2 regions of the Thalassotalea sp. SU-HH00458 genome follow, and region 2 is predicted to be linked to the other one. Evidence: riboswitches for the same ligand, from Rfam matches in the RefSeq annotation. Region 2 holds a riboswitch; the other holds the start of a gene.

Region 1 (8,199 bases), on a different contig from region 2:
ACTGTTCCAACATGTGTCATGAAGCCAGTGGCGTTGCATTAAATGAAGCAATTGGCGTAGGCAAAGGCACCGTGGTTTTAGAAGATTTTGACCATGCTGATGCTATTTTTGTGTTTGGACAAAACCCTGGTACTAATCACCCACGCATGATGAATGCGTTACGAAAATCCGCCAGAAATGGCGGTAAAATTGTCAGCTTTAATAATTTAAAAGAAGTGGCGTTAGAGCGTTTTGCAAGTCCGCAAGATCCGCTTGAATTATTGACTCCAAAAGCAACCACTATAAGTCATGCGTATTTTACCCCGAAGCTTGGCGGTGATATGGCGGCAATTAGAGGCATGGTAAAAGTTATTCTAGCGAAAAACAGCGAAGCGATAGAACAAGGCAAAGCTCCCTTAATAGACGAAAGCTTTATTGCTGAACACTGCAAAAACTTTAACGAATATTGCCAAGTCGTTAATGCAACCTCATGGCAAAAAATTGTTGAACAATCAGGACTATCTAAGGCAGAAATTACGCAAGCAGCGGAGATTTATTTACAATCAACTAAGGTAATTTGTACTTGGGCTATGGGGATAACGCAACATTTGCACTCGGTTAACACCATTCAAGAAATTGTTAATTTACAATTACTTCGCGGTAATATTGGTAAAAAAGGCGCAGGACTTTGCCCTGTTCGCGGCCATTCAAATGTGCAAGGTAATCGAACCATGGGTATTAACGAAAAACCCACTAAAGCATTTATTGATGCAATGTCTGAGTTAGTGAATCAACCACTACCTTATGAAAAAGGTCATAATGTTTATCATGCAATTAATGCCTTACTTGAAAAACGCAGTAAAGTGCTGATCTGTTTAGGTGGAAATATTGCTGCTGCCGCGCCCGATACCCATCAAACTCATGCAGCGCTAAAAAATACCACGTTGAATGTACAAATTAGTACTAAGTTAAACCGTAGCCATTTATTAATCGGTCAGGACGCATTGATTCTACCTTGCCTTGGCCGCACTGAAATTGACATGCAACAATCTGGCGAACAACAAATAACTGTAGAAGATACTTTTAGTATGGTGCATGCTTCTCAGGGCAATGTTGCGCCAATTTCAACGAACTTGAAATCTGAAACCAGTATTGTCGCTCATATTGCTGATAGCACATTAAATAGCCGAAACTTTCACAATAGCCTCCTCGATAACAAAACGACACCCAAGTTTATAGAAAGCTCAAAGAATACCGCAATAAATTGGTTAGCTTTAGCCGATGATTACACGAAAATACGAGAGTTAATCAGTCAATCGATCACTGAATTTTCAGATTTCAACCAACAGATAACCCAACCAGGTGGCTTTTATTTAGGCAACCCAGCAGCTGAATTAACATGGCGCACCCCTGACAATAAAGCGTTGTTTTCTTATCAAGCCTTGCCTGAGAATATTCACGCAATTTCTTCTCAGCAAGTGTCAGTTAAAAATCAAAAAATATTTACTTTGCAATCACTGCGTTCTCATGATCAATACAATACCACTATTTATGGATTGAATGACCGATATCGAGGGATTGCAAATGAAAGAAACGTGTTATTTATCCATGAAAAAGATGCCAGAAAACTTAAATTTGAAGAAAACGACTTAGTAGATATCACCTCGATTTGGCATGATGATCAAAGCCGTTGCGTGAAAGGATTCAAACTTTGCTTTTATGATATTCCACAAGGTAACTTAGCCGCTTATTATCCAGAAACTAATCCGCTTGTCCCATTAGACAGTGTTGGCGACCGATCTTTTACCCCTACGTCTAAATCAATTGCGGTATATCTTGAAAAATCGACAGAACAACGGATTGTTTGATTTACATTATCATTATTGTCTCTAAGTTAAGCGATAATATCATCACGTGAATAAGAAGTGACTTTATATGAACATAAAAACAATTAAGAAACGCATTGTCCTTACCGGTGGTCCTGGCGGGGGCAAAACAACCGCTCTAGATTTGATAAGACGTGAATTTGAAGGACAAATAGCCACGGTTCCCGAAGCAGCTACCATGATTTTTAGTGGCGGAATTGCACGTTCAACGGTAAACAATGTATTAAAAACACAGCAAACAGCTATTTATCATTTACAAAAACATTTAGAAGATATTCAACGAGCGACTTTTCCAAACTCCATTATTTTATGTGATAGAGGAAGTTTAGATGGATTAGCTTATTGGCCAGGCTCTAATGATGATTACTTTCAAACCATGAAAACCAGTTTAGAAGAAGAATTTGCACGTTATGATGCGGTGATTTTTTTTGAAACTGCGGCTAAATCAGGTGAAAGTATAAAAAGTAACAATCCCATAAGAAATGAATCTGAACAAGCGGCTGTAGCACTAGACGATAAACTTCAGGAAGTTTGGTCGCAACATCCAAATTTCAATTTAGTCAATAGTGCGGAATCTTTTATTAAAAAAGTTATGTTCGGTATAAACACCGTAGAAGACGTGATAGCTTCCTATAAATAACTGCGGTTTGATTTTACGAGATTGAAAAAGAGGCGATCAAAAAAGGCGAGTAGTTTACGACTCGCCTTTTACAAATGTGGTTTTGCTTAGCTGCTAACACGTTGCTCGGCTATTACTGCTAATTCACTAGAAGCAATAGTTGCTAAGTTACTTGAAACAACTTTCTTTGATAATTTACCAATGATCATTGAACCCGTTGCCGTCGAATTTTTTTCTGCGGCAAATTCTAATAAGTTTTTACCATTACAAGAAACACTATCAAAAACGTTACGAATTTTTAATTTATTACTTTTTAAGAAAGAACGTAACTTAGACTTATTATCAACATTAACATAATCACAAAGGTTTTGAGCAATGCTTGATGCTTCAACTTGTGTTGTGTAAGTAAGAGATAATGTTGCGAATGCGATCACGGCGATAATAGATTTCATGGTATAACCTTAATAATATTAAACAATTCAAATAAGAAACGTTAATACCGGTTTTCATGTTACCTAAACAAAGGGGTCTGCCTTGGTAACTCCGCTGTCGTAGACTATTGCCCTTAGACCGGTAGTTTTGCGTAATACTCTTTCAAGTACCTTGCCGTTTCTAGCTGCGGCGCATTGTACAGAAATAATTAAACTGCGCAACTGATAATTTACAAAATTTTGTAACCAATTTGTTTCTGCACGTAACTTACTCTAATTTCATCAAAAATATCATTGATAACAAATGAGTAGCCAATGGCCACAGACCTATTACACAACGTTTATTGCTCACCTTTTAAAGCAAATTCAATGGCTTTTTGGCCATGAATGGTGGTGGTATCTAATAAGGTTACCCGAGTATCAGCTTGCTCAACTAACATACCGATTTCAGTACAACCCAGTATTACTGCTTGTGCACCTTGATCAGCCATGGTCTGAATAATGCGTAAATATTCGTTTTTCGAAGTTAAATTCACTTTTCCTAAGCAAAGCTCTTGGTAGATAACCTCATGAACAATCATTCTATCTTGCTCATTAGGCGTGATAACTTTAATGCCAAATTTTTCCGTTAACCTATTCTTATAAAACCCCTGTTCCATGGTAAAAGCAGTACCTAATAAACCAACGGTAGTAAGGCTCTTTTTGATGATAACTTCAGCTGTTGCATCAGCAATATGAAGCAACGGGATATCAATAGCGTTTTCAATTTCAGCGGCCACTTTATGCATAGTATTAGTACATATTAACAAACAGTCAGCGCCCGCCGCTTGTACTTGTTTGGCTGATGTTATTAACAATTCAGCCGTTTTTTGCCACTCGCCGCTGTGTTGTAATTGTTCAATCGGTTGAAAATCAACACTAACCATAACTATTTTAGCCGAATGTAAACCACCTAAAGCGGTATTAACACCTTGATTAATAACTCGATAATAACCAAGTGAACTTTCCCAACTCATGCCCGCGAGTAAACCAATTGTTTTCATATGCCCTCATGCTTAAATGTTTCAATCATAGTAACTCAAAGTTATTTACATTGTTTACGATGTAATACAGGGTTAACACCGCTGCCTTTTTGAAATAACAACTTACGAGGTTTCTTTTACGAAGTCTCTCACAATGTAACTTGATATCCCACCATAGACGTCTAATACAATATGCAAAATAATCGGGATAATAATGGTCTCACAGCCTAAATATATTAAGCAAAAGACAATTCCTATGATGAAAGTTCTGAAAACATGAAAGACTCCTTGGTAAAAATGACAAAGCCCAAAAAGTGCACTGGATAAAATCACGGATAAAATAACACCAAGGTGTTGCGACAGTGCATTTAAAATATAACCTCGAAAAATAAGCTCTTCACATATTCCTGCAGAGACAGACAAGCCTAAGGTAAAAATAAGCATTTGTGGCTTTGTTTTCGGCATAAACCAAGCGAACGACGCCATTTGTTCTGCAAGTTTTTGTTGCTTGTCTTGATCATTCACGAGTAATTTTAAGTCATAGATAAAGTAAACAATTAGCAGTGAAAGCAAGCCAAGTCCTGTCATTATTTGCCAGTGATAGTTCCAACTGATGCCAATTGATTCAAGGGGCGTAGCCGTAAAGTAAAGGTGTATCACTAAAAATACCACTGGGAACCAAAGTAAAGCGATAGTTTCATAATAAACCCGTACAAGAGAGGTTTTTTCTGTTCTTACATTCTCTTTACTTTTATCTAATAGGTTTAACACTACTAATAACGCGATTGCAACGATTAATAAGACTTCAGTTATTTGCATAACTTTCTCCAAAACTTAATTTGTAATACAGATTAGCGCTCACTTCTTTATAAGTATATAGTATATGTATTTACAACTTATAAACTTTAAGTTTAAGTTTGAGATAGTTTTAACATGTTTAAAATTGAGCAATTAAAAATTTTCATATCACTGACTGAATTAGGAACAATGACTGCCGTAGCTAATCATTATCAGCTATCTGTTATGGCGGTTAGTAAAAAAATAGCCTTACTTGAAAAGGAAATTGGCCAACCATTATTCTGTCGAACTCGTAGAAGCTTAACGCTAACAGAGTTTGGCATTGGTTTTAAAGATAAAGCACGACAAGTGATTGCGCAGTGTGACAATTTGTCCAGTTGGGTTGAAGAAGAAAACGGCACGATAAATGGTACGGTGAAAGTATTATGCCAAGCTCCTGAAATGCTTCATGAAACTATTATACCTTGGCTAGCCGACTTTCTTAAACTCTATCCTAACATCAAGGTTGATCTTGATGTTAAAGAAGCCATTATTGATTTAAATACAGATCATTACGATGTGTTTTGGGGAGTATCTGATTATTTAGGTGAGCACTTTAGCAATTTAAAACGTCGAACCTTATGGACCTGTGATTATGGCTTATTTGCCTCCCCTGCATACTTAGAAAACAACCCAAGTATTAATACCATTGATGATTTAAATCATCACACCGTCATAGGTTATCTACATAATCAGCCCAATAACATCATCATTTATCAGTCTGCATCAGGAGAGCCAACCCATAAAATATTAAACAATCGTATCAATACCGTCACAGGTTTAGTTGAGTTAGCTATCAGTGGATTAGGAATTATTAATGCTGCAAGTGATGATTTAAAAGTTAAGCGTGCTTTAAAAAATGAAAGCCTTAAACCTATTTTAACTAAGCACTGGTGTACAAATATTTCAACCTACGTTTATTATCATCAAGTAAGAGGTGAACAAGCTAAAGTCAGAGCTTTTATTGATTACTTCCTTGCACAAAAAATGAATTGGTGATCAACTGTTTCGCCCAATAACATGTACACTTTCCATTATTCCGCTTAAAATAGCGATCTCAACTACTTTAAAGAAATTACATTGGAAGATACTTTGCAAGAAATTACCCCCATAGATGTTTCATATCAGCCGATTGAATTATGTAAGTTGCTTAAAATTGCCAATATGGTTGGCGGTGGTGGAGAAGCAAAAATTGTCATCAGCGAAGGTTATGTATACGTAAATGGTGAAGTTGAGTTTCAAAAACGAAAAAAAATATTTCATCAAGATATAGTTGAATTTAATGGAGAAGTAATTTCTGTACAGTGTTCAGCGCCAGTACAAGATGCTAAAGCACAAAAAGCCGCTAAGGCCAAAAAGCTAAGTCAGTCAGTAAACAACAATCAGCAAAACGATAAATCAAAGAAAAAAACGAAGAAAAAACAGTCAGTTGAAACAGGTAGTGATGAGGTAACAGAAACAACAGTCGCTTCTGGTAAAAGAAAACGAATTTCGTTTTAATTCCTTTTATTTATACTTTCTTTTGCAATCATCGCGATAAAGAACAAATATTTTCGCGAATTGAAAATAATAGACTGATCGCTGTTATTTTCTCTTTTTCAACGCGTACTGCCCTGTTAGAATACTCCCCCTAATTTTATAAACCCCTTTTACGGAATAGCTTTTAATGCGTACTAGCCAATACCTACTTTCTACACAGAAAGAAACGCCTGCTCATGCAGAAGTGATCAGCCATCAATTAATGTTACGAGCAGGTCTAGTTCGTAATGTGGCTTCGGGTTTATACACGTGGTTACCCACTGGGTTAAAAGTACTACGAAAAGTTGAAACAATTGTTCGTGAAGAAATGCAAAGAGCTGGAGTTATCGAAACTCTGATGCCAATGGTGCAACCGGCTGACCTTTGGGAAGAGTCTGGTCGCTGGGAAGATTATGGACCTGAGTTACTGCGTTTAAATGATCGCCATAACCGTCCTTTCGTACTAGGGCCAACCCATGAAGAGGTGATCACCAAACTTATTAGCACCGAAATTAGTAGCTATAAACAATTACCCATTAGTTTGTTCCAAATACAAACCAAGTTCCGTGATGAAATTCGCCCACGATTTGGCGTAATGCGTGGTCGCGAATTCTTAATGAAAGATGCTTATTCATTTCACCTTAGCGACGATTGCTTAAAACAAACTTATCAAATTATGTTTGATGCATATTGCCGTATTTTTGAGCGTCTTGGTTTAGATTTTCGCCCGGTAATTGCTGATAACGGCTCAATTGGCGGAGAAGGTTCGCACGAATTTCATGTCCTTGCAGAATCAGGCGAAGACGATATAGCTTTTAGTGATAGCAGTGATTTCGCTGCCAATATTGAAAAAGCGGAAGCGTTAGCACCACAAGGTGAGCGAGCTGAACCAACTCAAGAAATTAAAATAGAAGAGTTAAAGCTTGAACGTTTAATTAAAACATCAAATTTAGATTTAAAAAACACCGTAAAAACGATATTAGTGCTTGGCGCTAGTGCCGAAGGCGAAGCAGAAAAAATTGTCGCATTAGTACTACGTGGTGACCATGAACTAAATGATGTTAAAGCAGAAAATCTACCAAGCGTTGCTTCACCATTAACCTTAGCAACCGATGAACAAGTTTCAGCAGTCGCGAATTGTCATATCACCTCTGTCGGCCCGAAAGGCTTAAATATTGAAGTGATTGTTGATCGCAGCGCTGCGCACTTAAGTGATTTTGCTTGTGGCGCTAATGTTAATAATCAATCATATACCGGCGTTAACTGGCAAAGAGATTGTGGCGAAATAAACATTCAAGATATCCGAAACGTCGTTGAAGGTGATCCTAGTCCATGTGGCAAAGGAAAAATCGTGATCAAACGTGGTATTGAAGTGGGTCATATTTTCCAACTAGGCGATAAATACGCGCAAGCCATGAATTGTGGTGTATTAACCGAAGAAGGGAAAAACCAAACCTTAACCATGGGGTGTTATGGCATTGGCGTTTCTCGTATTGTCGCGGCAGCGATTGAACAAAACCATGATAAGTATGGTATCAAATGGCCGAAAGCAATAGCACCTTTTCAAGCGGCTATTGTACCGATGAATATGGCCAAATCTGCACGCGTTAAAGAAACGGCTGAAGCTTTATATGAAAAACTTCAACAAGCCGGTATAGAAGTATTGTTTGATGATCGTAAAGAGCGCCCTGGGGTTATGTTTGCCGATCATGAATTAATTGGTACACCTATATTGCTCGTAGTTGGTGAGCGTAATTTAGATAGCCAACAAATTGAAGTAAAAGACAGAATTAGTGGTGAAAAGTCATTAATCGCGATTGACGATGTGATGTCACTTTTTAAGTAAACTGAGTGCATTAGAAACGTTTAAACGAGTTTAATTTGTTGAATGGTGAAAGCCTTATCAA
Region 2 (8,199 bases):
GAGTTAAGGAGTATTACATGGCTGGATTTGACAAAGTTGTGTCAAGCTATGAAGAAGCGATGGCTGGTCTCGAAGATAATATGACTATTATTTCGGGTGGTTTTGGGCTTTGTGGAATTGCTGAAAATCTCATCGCAGAGATAAAACGAAAAGGCACTACGGGATTGACCATGGTTTCCAATAATTGTGGCGTTGATGATTTTGGTTTAGGGGTGTTATTACCGAACCGACAAATAAAAAAAATAATCGCCTCGTATGTCGGTGAAAATGCAGAATTTGAACGCCAAATGATGAGTGGAGAACTTGAAGTTGAATTAACCCCTCAGGGCACGCTTGCAGAAAAAATGCGTGCTGGTGGTGCGGGTATCCCAGCTTTTTTTACTGCAACAGGTTACGGGACCCCCGTTGCAGAAGGTAAAGAAGAACGAGAATTTAACGGCAAGCATTATATTTTAGAAGAAGCCATTACTGGTGATTTTGCGATAGTCAAAGCATGGAAAGCAGACCGATACGGTAATTTAGTGTTTCGTAAAACCGCACGTAATTTTAACCCTTTGGCCGCTACAGCAGGGAAAATCACTGTTGTTGAAGTAGAAGAAATTGTTGAACCTGGCGAGTTGGATCCTGATCATATCCATACCCCTGGTATCTATGTTAACCGTGTTATAAAAGGCACGTTCGAAAAACGTATTGAGCAACGAACTATTCGTTCTAATACTAAGTGAGGAGATAGCAATGGCATTAACAAGAGAACAATTAGCACAAAGAGTTGCTCAAGAATTACAGGATGGTTATTACGTTAATTTAGGCATTGGCATCCCAACGTTAGTCGCAAATTATGTACCGGCAGGCATGGAAGTCATGTTGCAATCAGAAAATGGTTTACTTGGTATGGGCCAGTTTCCTTCCGAAGATGAGATTGATGCAGATTTAATTAACGCAGGTAAGCAAACCGTAACTATGGCAACTGGTGCTTCAATCTTTGACTCAGCTGAGTCTTTTGCGATGATCCGTGGTGGTCATGTTGACCTAACTGTATTAGGTGCATTTGAAGTAGATGTGAATGGTAATATTGCCTCTTATATGATCCCCGGTAAGCTGATTAAGGGTATGGGTGGAGCAATGGATTTAGTGGCTGGTGCAGATAATATTATTGTTACCATGACTCATGCTTCTAAGCACGGCGTTTCAAAATTATTGCCTCATTGCACACTACCATTAACAGGTAAAGGCTGTATCAAAAAAGTATTAACAGATCTGGCATTTCTTGAAATTAAAGACGGCGCATTTCACTTATTAGAGCGAGCACCTGGTGTTTCAATAGAAGAAATTAGTCAATTAACCGCCGGAAAACTGGTAATTCCTGAAGATGTTCCTGAAATGATTTTCTAAATTAATTTATTATAACTTATTGTAAATTATATAAATTAAATTAACTCATGGTGAATGTCTTACATGAAATAATGTAATATCTCAACAGATGGTTGCATTTTTGTTTTATTTTGGTAATACTAAAAGTGACAAAGAAAAGGCAAGGTGCGCGAAAACGTACTACGCAAAACCACCGGTCTAAGGGTTTATCTTGAATAAATCTATGACAGCGGAGTTACCATGTTATTAGGTACATCCCGTGGTTTTTTCTTTTACTAACTCAATTTACTTATTAAGGTTATTAAAATGAAAAAATTATTACTAGTTTCTACAATTACTGCTTTAACATTAACGTCTGTCGTATCAGCCCCAAAAGCTGAAGCTGCTAACATAGCCCAGAGCTTATGTGAGTATGTTGCCGCCGATGACAAGAAACGCATGCGTTCATTTTTAAAGGCGAATAAATTAAAAATTCGCAGTATCTTCGATGGTATTCAATGTAATGGTAAAAACCTGTTGGTCTTTGCAGCTGATAGGGGTTCAGAAAAAACTGGCTCTTTGATGATCAACAAGCTGCCTAAGAAAGTTGTTTCAGCTAACTTGGCACTTTTGCAAAGCGGATCGCAACCGTTAATAGACGCTGCTAACGAACGCGTTAGTAGTTAAATTATTTTTTAGTAGGCGTTATTTGTTCATGCAATAAAATGTTTTACTAGTCAATAATTCTATGTCGATTTAAAAAGCCAGCTTATGCTGGCTTTTTCTTTGCTATTTTTCAGCATATTTCATCAGTCTAGTCGTAATATTTCATTTATCAAATAAATTTGTGCTGGTTTATCTTTTTAAACACATTACAATAAATTTATTGTGCTTAAATCAAAAAGTTAGATGTCAAAAAAATACAATATAAAACATAGTAAAAACGCATTAATTTTAACTGGTGGTGGCGCAAGAGCTGCTTATCAAGTTGGCGTACTTTCAGCTATCAGTAAATTTAGTCCTCGGCATTATCCAGTCCCCTTTCCCATCATTTGTGGGACATCGGCTGGTGCTATCAATGCTACCGGTTTAGCCTGCTATGCTTCGTGTTTTCAACTGGGCGTCAAAAAATTAGAATGGGTTTGGAATAGCTTAAAAACAGACAGGGTTTATCACAGTGACCCATTAAGAGTGGGAAGTCATATTCTCAGTGGTATTCTTGGAAGTTTTCAAGCTGATTATGCCAATAAAACTGCACGAAGTTTATTAAATAACACGCCGTTGCGTAACTTACTCAGTAATGTTGTGGATTATAGTCGCATTGACCAAAATATTTTAAAAGGGGATTTATCTGCGCTTTCTATAACCGCGTCGAGTTACTCTAATGGAAATTCTATTAGTTTTTATCAATCTCATGATTCAATAAAACCTTGGTTTAGAGCAAAACGCAGTGGTATTCCAACACAAATTAGTTCTGATCATTTATTAGCATCAGCGGCAATACCCTTAATTTTTCCTTCCGTTAAAATCAAAAGAAATCACTTTGGTGATGGTTCAATTCATCAATTATCACCATTAAGCCCAGCGATTCACCTTGGCGGTGAGAAACTATTTATTGTCGGTGTAGAACAACCCAAAGAAACTCTTCATATCAATGAAAACAACCCTCATCCGCCAACGACTGCTACAATAGCAGGTCACCTTCTTGATGGTATATTTTCAGATACTTTACAAAGTGATTTAGAACGTATGCACCGAGTGAATAACACCCTATCGTTGATCACAGATGAAAGTAAGCACAATAATGAAGGATTAAAAAATATTGACTCGTTAGTGCTAAATCCGAGCCATAATTTTAACTCGATGGCGGTAGAGTATTATCAAGAGCTTCCCTACACCATTCGTATGTTATTACGCGGTATAGGTATTACTAACGATCAAGAGTCGAGTATTTTAAGCTACTTATTGTTTGATAAAGCCTATTGTAAACAATTAATAAAACTTGGCTTTGACGATGCGCTTGAGCAAGAAGCAAATATCCGTCAATTTTTAAATCTTTAAAACCATCGTTTAATTTTTTCTCATTCAGGTGTTTAGCTGCACTTAATGAACGGAAAACTTATCGCCCTTCTTGCATATAGCGTTCAAAACGCTCTACACGACGAGGTTTCCCCCTAACAACTAACGTATCTTGTACCTTTAAAATAACATCGTCTTCAGGCTCTTCTATTTCAACACCATCCCTTCGCAACGCGACCACATTAACTCTTCTAGACTGAAGATTCAGCGACTTTAATGAGTGGCCTACACAAAATGAATCGTCCGTTATAATAATAGCATTAGCAAACTCAATACGATCAATAGCATCAGGACTCATATCAGTATGCTCCCCTTGGAAAAAACCATGGAGGTGATTGTAATGATTTTTCCGCTCTTTTTGCACACGGCGCATAATGCGTGAAAACGGTACGCCCGTTAATGACAATACCTGTGAAACTAACATTAAGCTCCCTTCTAAGCTTTCAGGAACAACTTGATTTGCGCCAGCTTCTTGTAGAGCATCCAGTTGATCATCGTTGCGTGTGCGAACTAAAATAGGAACATCTGGTGACATAGAACGTACTTTTTGGATCACATCAATAGATTGTTTATCTTGCCCAAAGGCTATCACCACTAACTTTGCTGTTGATAAATGTGCCGCTTCTAATAATTCATTTTGCCTTGATGAGCCAAACAATACGTTTTCACCTGCTTCTCGCGCTTTGGTTGTTCTTAAAGGATCAATATCTATGGCGACAAAATCAATCGCTTCTTGTTTTAAAAAGCGACTGACCGTTTGACCAATGCGGCCAAAACCACAAATAATGACATGGTCTTTTAATTCATTGTTATTAGGTAAAGTTGATAATTCTTGAGTATCATCAGGTTGTTCATTACTTAACCACAAGCCCATTTGTCGTGCATGATCTATCATATATGGCGTTATAGCCATACTAATAACCCCTACTCCCAGTAATAATGAGGCAATATCTGGGGGTAATATATTGACTTGTGTTGCCAAGGCGATGAGTACGAAACCAAACTCGCCCATTTGCGCTAACATAATTGCTGACGCCCAAGCATCTTTTGTTTGTTCTCCTGCTTTAATCGCTAAAGTTTTAATCACTAAAATCTTAACCAGCATAAAACCAATTAACAAACTAAACATGGTGAAAGGTGACGCAAACAAAACGGCTAAATTTAACTTCATACCCACAGTTACGAAAAACAAACCAAGTAAAATGTCTCGATAAGGCCTTATATCTGCTTCAAGTTGATGTTTATACTGACTTTCGCCAAGCATCATTCCGGCTAAAAATGCACCTAACGCCATAGATAAGCCAAACCATTGTGTTAAAGCTGAAGCAACTAATGTGACTAATAAGGTCGTTAAAACAAATAGCTCATCTGTTCTCACTTGTGCGACTAAATTAAATAACCGAGGTAAAACCCATTTACCTACCGAAAGTAAAATCCCAACGACAAAAACACCTTTAACCAAGGCAAAAAGCAATGCATAAATCATCGATGTATCAGAGTCTTGAGCAAACATCGGAATAATGATTAATAAAGGAACTACGGCAACATCTTGAAACAACAACACCGCTACAGCGATTTGACCTGATTTTCTTTTCATCGCACCAGTTTCACTTAATTGCCTGATCACAATAGCGGTTGAAGATAGAGCTAAAATTCCGCCAATGACTAATGAACTGGCAAAGCTTTGTCCTAAAAACAAGGCAATAATAAGAAAAACGATTAAAGAGATGCCTACTTGTAAACTACCAACAGCAACCACCAGATGTCGCATTGCCATTAATTTCGGCAATGAGAATTCTAAACCTAAAGTGAATAGCAAGAACACGATGCCAAGCTCGGCAAAATGTTCATAATCAACATGCTCATGCGCTAAAGCAAGACCATGCTCGCCAACTAGCATACCAGCAACAAGGTAAGCGAGAATTGCAGGTAAATGTAACCGTCTGAACAACCAAACGATAAGAACAGCACTTGTCAGGATAGCTAAAATTTCAAGATGGCTAGACACAAAACCTCTATATAAAAATAAATTAACATGATATTAATCAGTTAAGTATATCTGATAATTGAGAAAATTATTCTCAAATATAAAAAATATCTAAAGTGGCAACAATTTGCCGACATCTTTTTGACGTATAATTTCACTTTCTTTATTTCACCGCGTTAACTTAAAGCAAACAAGTATAAATTATTGATATTTTTATCAAATATTTAAGAGGCATATTTTTTGCTTTGAATAGCCAGAACAGTGGTATAAAGGTGAAGATATGCAGACATTAAATGTAGTTGAGAGTGCAAATGTAGAATTTAATGCATTTAAATTATTTGATATTCGCGATCATGAAGATAATTATCGAAAGCTAGCTTTAACTGAACAATTACAAACAAGTTTAGAATTAAAGACTTTACTTAATATATTTGCAATGGAAGCATCAAAGTTTGTCAATTTTTCTGGTTTATATTTTAAACAAGAAAGTATGTCTGCTGCCGCTCGAGGGAGTAAACCAGGAAAAAGTGAGCGTTCTTTTGAATTGAAAATTAACAATGAATATATAGGGACACTCACCTATGCTCTTAACGCCCCTATTAGTTTAACAAATAGAAGAATTCTGCAAGAACTACATCAATTACTTATTCACCCAATAAATAACGCGATAAAATACCAAAACGCGATAAAACTAGCGATGCAAGATGGTTTAACCGGCTTAGGTAATCGTCGATATTTTGATGAGCAACTTCATCGTGCTATGCATCATGCCAATCGACAACGAACGAAAGTCGGATTAATGGTGTGTGATTTAAATAAATTTAAACAGATCAATGATACGTTTGGACATGATATTGGTGATGAAATTTTAGTAAATTTTGCTAAAGCACTAACCCACTCTGTGCGAGACTCAGATAGTACTTTTAGATTCGGAGGAGATGAGTTTGCTATTATTGTTGAAGATGCCAGTGAACAATCACTAATAATTATCGAAGAAAGAATTAAATCAGCATTATCTAACAATAGTTTATTAGCAAAGTATCAGGTCGCTTGTGCGCTAGGCTATACCTTTATGAGTAGAGACGATGATGCCTCAAGTTTCTTTAAACGTGCGGATAATTTGTTATACCGTCATAAAATAATCTCTAACAAAAAATTAAGTTTGATCTAAAGATTAATACAACTGAAGATGAAAAAATTAATTATTCATCTTCAATTAAATTTTTTAATGCCGCTTTTCTTTCGTTAGGCGTTGTCCCAACTAATAAACGGCAAAATCTCACTGCATATGCGAACCTTTCAAGTCCAACAGCGACTAAAACTTCTTTAAAAAAATCTACAGGTATAAAAAATGCTTGGGCATAATGATTTATTGCATCGTCAATGCAAGGGTATTCTATATTATCAAAACTAAAGCTTTTTTCTTCACTGTATTGTAATTCTTCAATATTGATACCATCAACAATCAGAGGCCAGCCTTGAAAATTTACTCGTTTTTTCGCGACTTCATACATAAACCAAGCACTGCGTTGAAAACCGGCAAAATTTCCGCCTTCAAATTCGCTATTCGCTAGTTCTTCTTGTGTCCAATTAATGCCAATAGCGAGATCTTTCTGATATTGTTTAATAAGAAAGCTTTTTACTTCTTTAAAAACGAACCAAATAGCATTCGCTCGACTTTTATTGGCTGGTAAATAACATTCTTGGCAAGTGCGCAAGCTTAACGGGGGATGAGGACAATTGAATACATAGTTATTGCTTTGAGGGAAATGTAAAACCTTTGCTGCTGGCTCTGCACAAAACCAACAACAATTTCGAAAACTAAATGGGGTTTCAATAAATGAATAACCGTTTTCCAAAGGCTCATTAAGCATGATTACTTACGCTTTTTCTTGGCAACTTTACCTTTTTTACCTTTTTTAGCTTTGCCTTTTAAAACCTTTAACGCCGACTTTTCTTTCTTACGGGCTACTTCTTGATTTTTTTCTTGTGTGGCTTGATAGCGATTTTTCTTCACAAGCGGCTCTTCAACCTCATTATATTGTTGAGGTAAAGGTCGATTTAGTTCATAGCCGGGTACAACTATACGCTCAAATTTCCTTTCTATTAGTGCCTCGATATTTTCAAGAAAACGCTCATCTTTCGGGCTCACCAATGAAATTGCTGTACCTGATTTTCCTGCTCGACCTGTACGACCAATTCGGTGAACATAATCTTCTGCTAAAAAAGGCAAATGAAAATTCACAACATAAGGTAAGTCTGCAATATCTAATCCTCTTGCAGCAACATCCGTTGCAACTAATACTCGCACTGAGCCATCAATAAATTGTTCAAGAGCTTTGTTTCTAGCCCCTTGCGTTTTGTCGCCATGACACAACGCGGCTTTAATACCATCAAGCTTTAATTCTTTAGCAAGGATATTAGCACTTTCACGAGTCCCAGCAAAAACAAGCACTTGTTGCCAATTGTTAACGCCAATCAACTCAGATAACAGTTCTCTTTTACGCTGTTCACTCACCCAGTAAACAGATTGCTTAACTTTACCTGAGGTCGTGTTTTGTTTAGCAACTTCGATAGTTTTTGGCGTGTTAAGAATTTGATTAGCTAAACTTTTTACTTTATTAGAAAAAGTTGCTGAGAACATAAGCGTTTGATGCTTACTTTTGATCAAAGGTAAAATACGTTCTATTTCTGTTAAAAAGCCCATATCTAACATGCGGTCGGCTTCATCTAACACTAAAAAGTTTAGTTGCGAGACATCAATATGACGTAATGCTATATGT

What was found. Region 2 has a riboswitch for cyclic di-GMP ahead of ABXH06_RS13000 (DUF3718 domain-containing protein). Riboswitches for the same ligand answer to the same signal wherever they lie in the genome.
Region 1: linked by a shared signal. The riboswitch ahead of ABXH06_RS14775 (DUF3718 domain-containing protein) and the one ahead of ABXH06_RS13000 (DUF3718 domain-containing protein) in region 2 are both predicted to bind cyclic di-GMP.

The regions. Positions count from the first base shown of each region.
Region 1 covers NZ_BAABWW010000010.1:27,951-36,149, forward strand. Annotated here, with positions in the region: gene ABXH06_RS14765 (FdhF/YdeP family oxidoreductase) at 1-1,847, shown strand, start outside; gene ABXH06_RS14770 (AAA family ATPase) at 1,915-2,505, shown strand; gene ABXH06_RS14775 (DUF3718 domain-containing protein) at 2,592-2,936, opposite strand; cyclic di-GMP riboswitch class I at 3,018-3,102, opposite strand; gene ABXH06_RS14780 (aspartate/glutamate racemase family protein) at 3,257-3,958, opposite strand; gene ABXH06_RS14785 (CPBP family intramembrane glutamic endopeptidase) at 4,061-4,756, opposite strand; gene ABXH06_RS14790 (LysR family transcriptional regulator) at 4,871-5,773, shown strand; gene ABXH06_RS14795 (RNA-binding S4 domain-containing protein) at 5,855-6,274, shown strand; gene ABXH06_RS14800 (proline--tRNA ligase) at 6,441-8,138, shown strand.
Region 2 covers NZ_BAABWW010000008.1:18,365-26,563, forward strand. Annotated here, with positions in the region: gene ABXH06_RS12990 (CoA transferase subunit A) at 18-725, shown strand; gene ABXH06_RS12995 (3-oxoacid CoA-transferase subunit B) at 736-1,392, shown strand; cyclic di-GMP riboswitch class I at 1,521-1,614, shown strand; gene ABXH06_RS13000 (DUF3718 domain-containing protein) at 1,678-2,037, shown strand; gene ABXH06_RS13005 (patatin-like phospholipase family protein) at 2,260-3,411, shown strand; gene ABXH06_RS13010 (monovalent cation:proton antiporter family protein) at 3,470-5,437, opposite strand; gene ABXH06_RS13015 (GGDEF domain-containing protein) at 5,697-6,587, shown strand; gene ABXH06_RS13020 (hypothetical protein) at 6,619-7,290, opposite strand; gene ABXH06_RS13025 (DEAD/DEAH box helicase) at 7,293-8,199, opposite strand, start outside.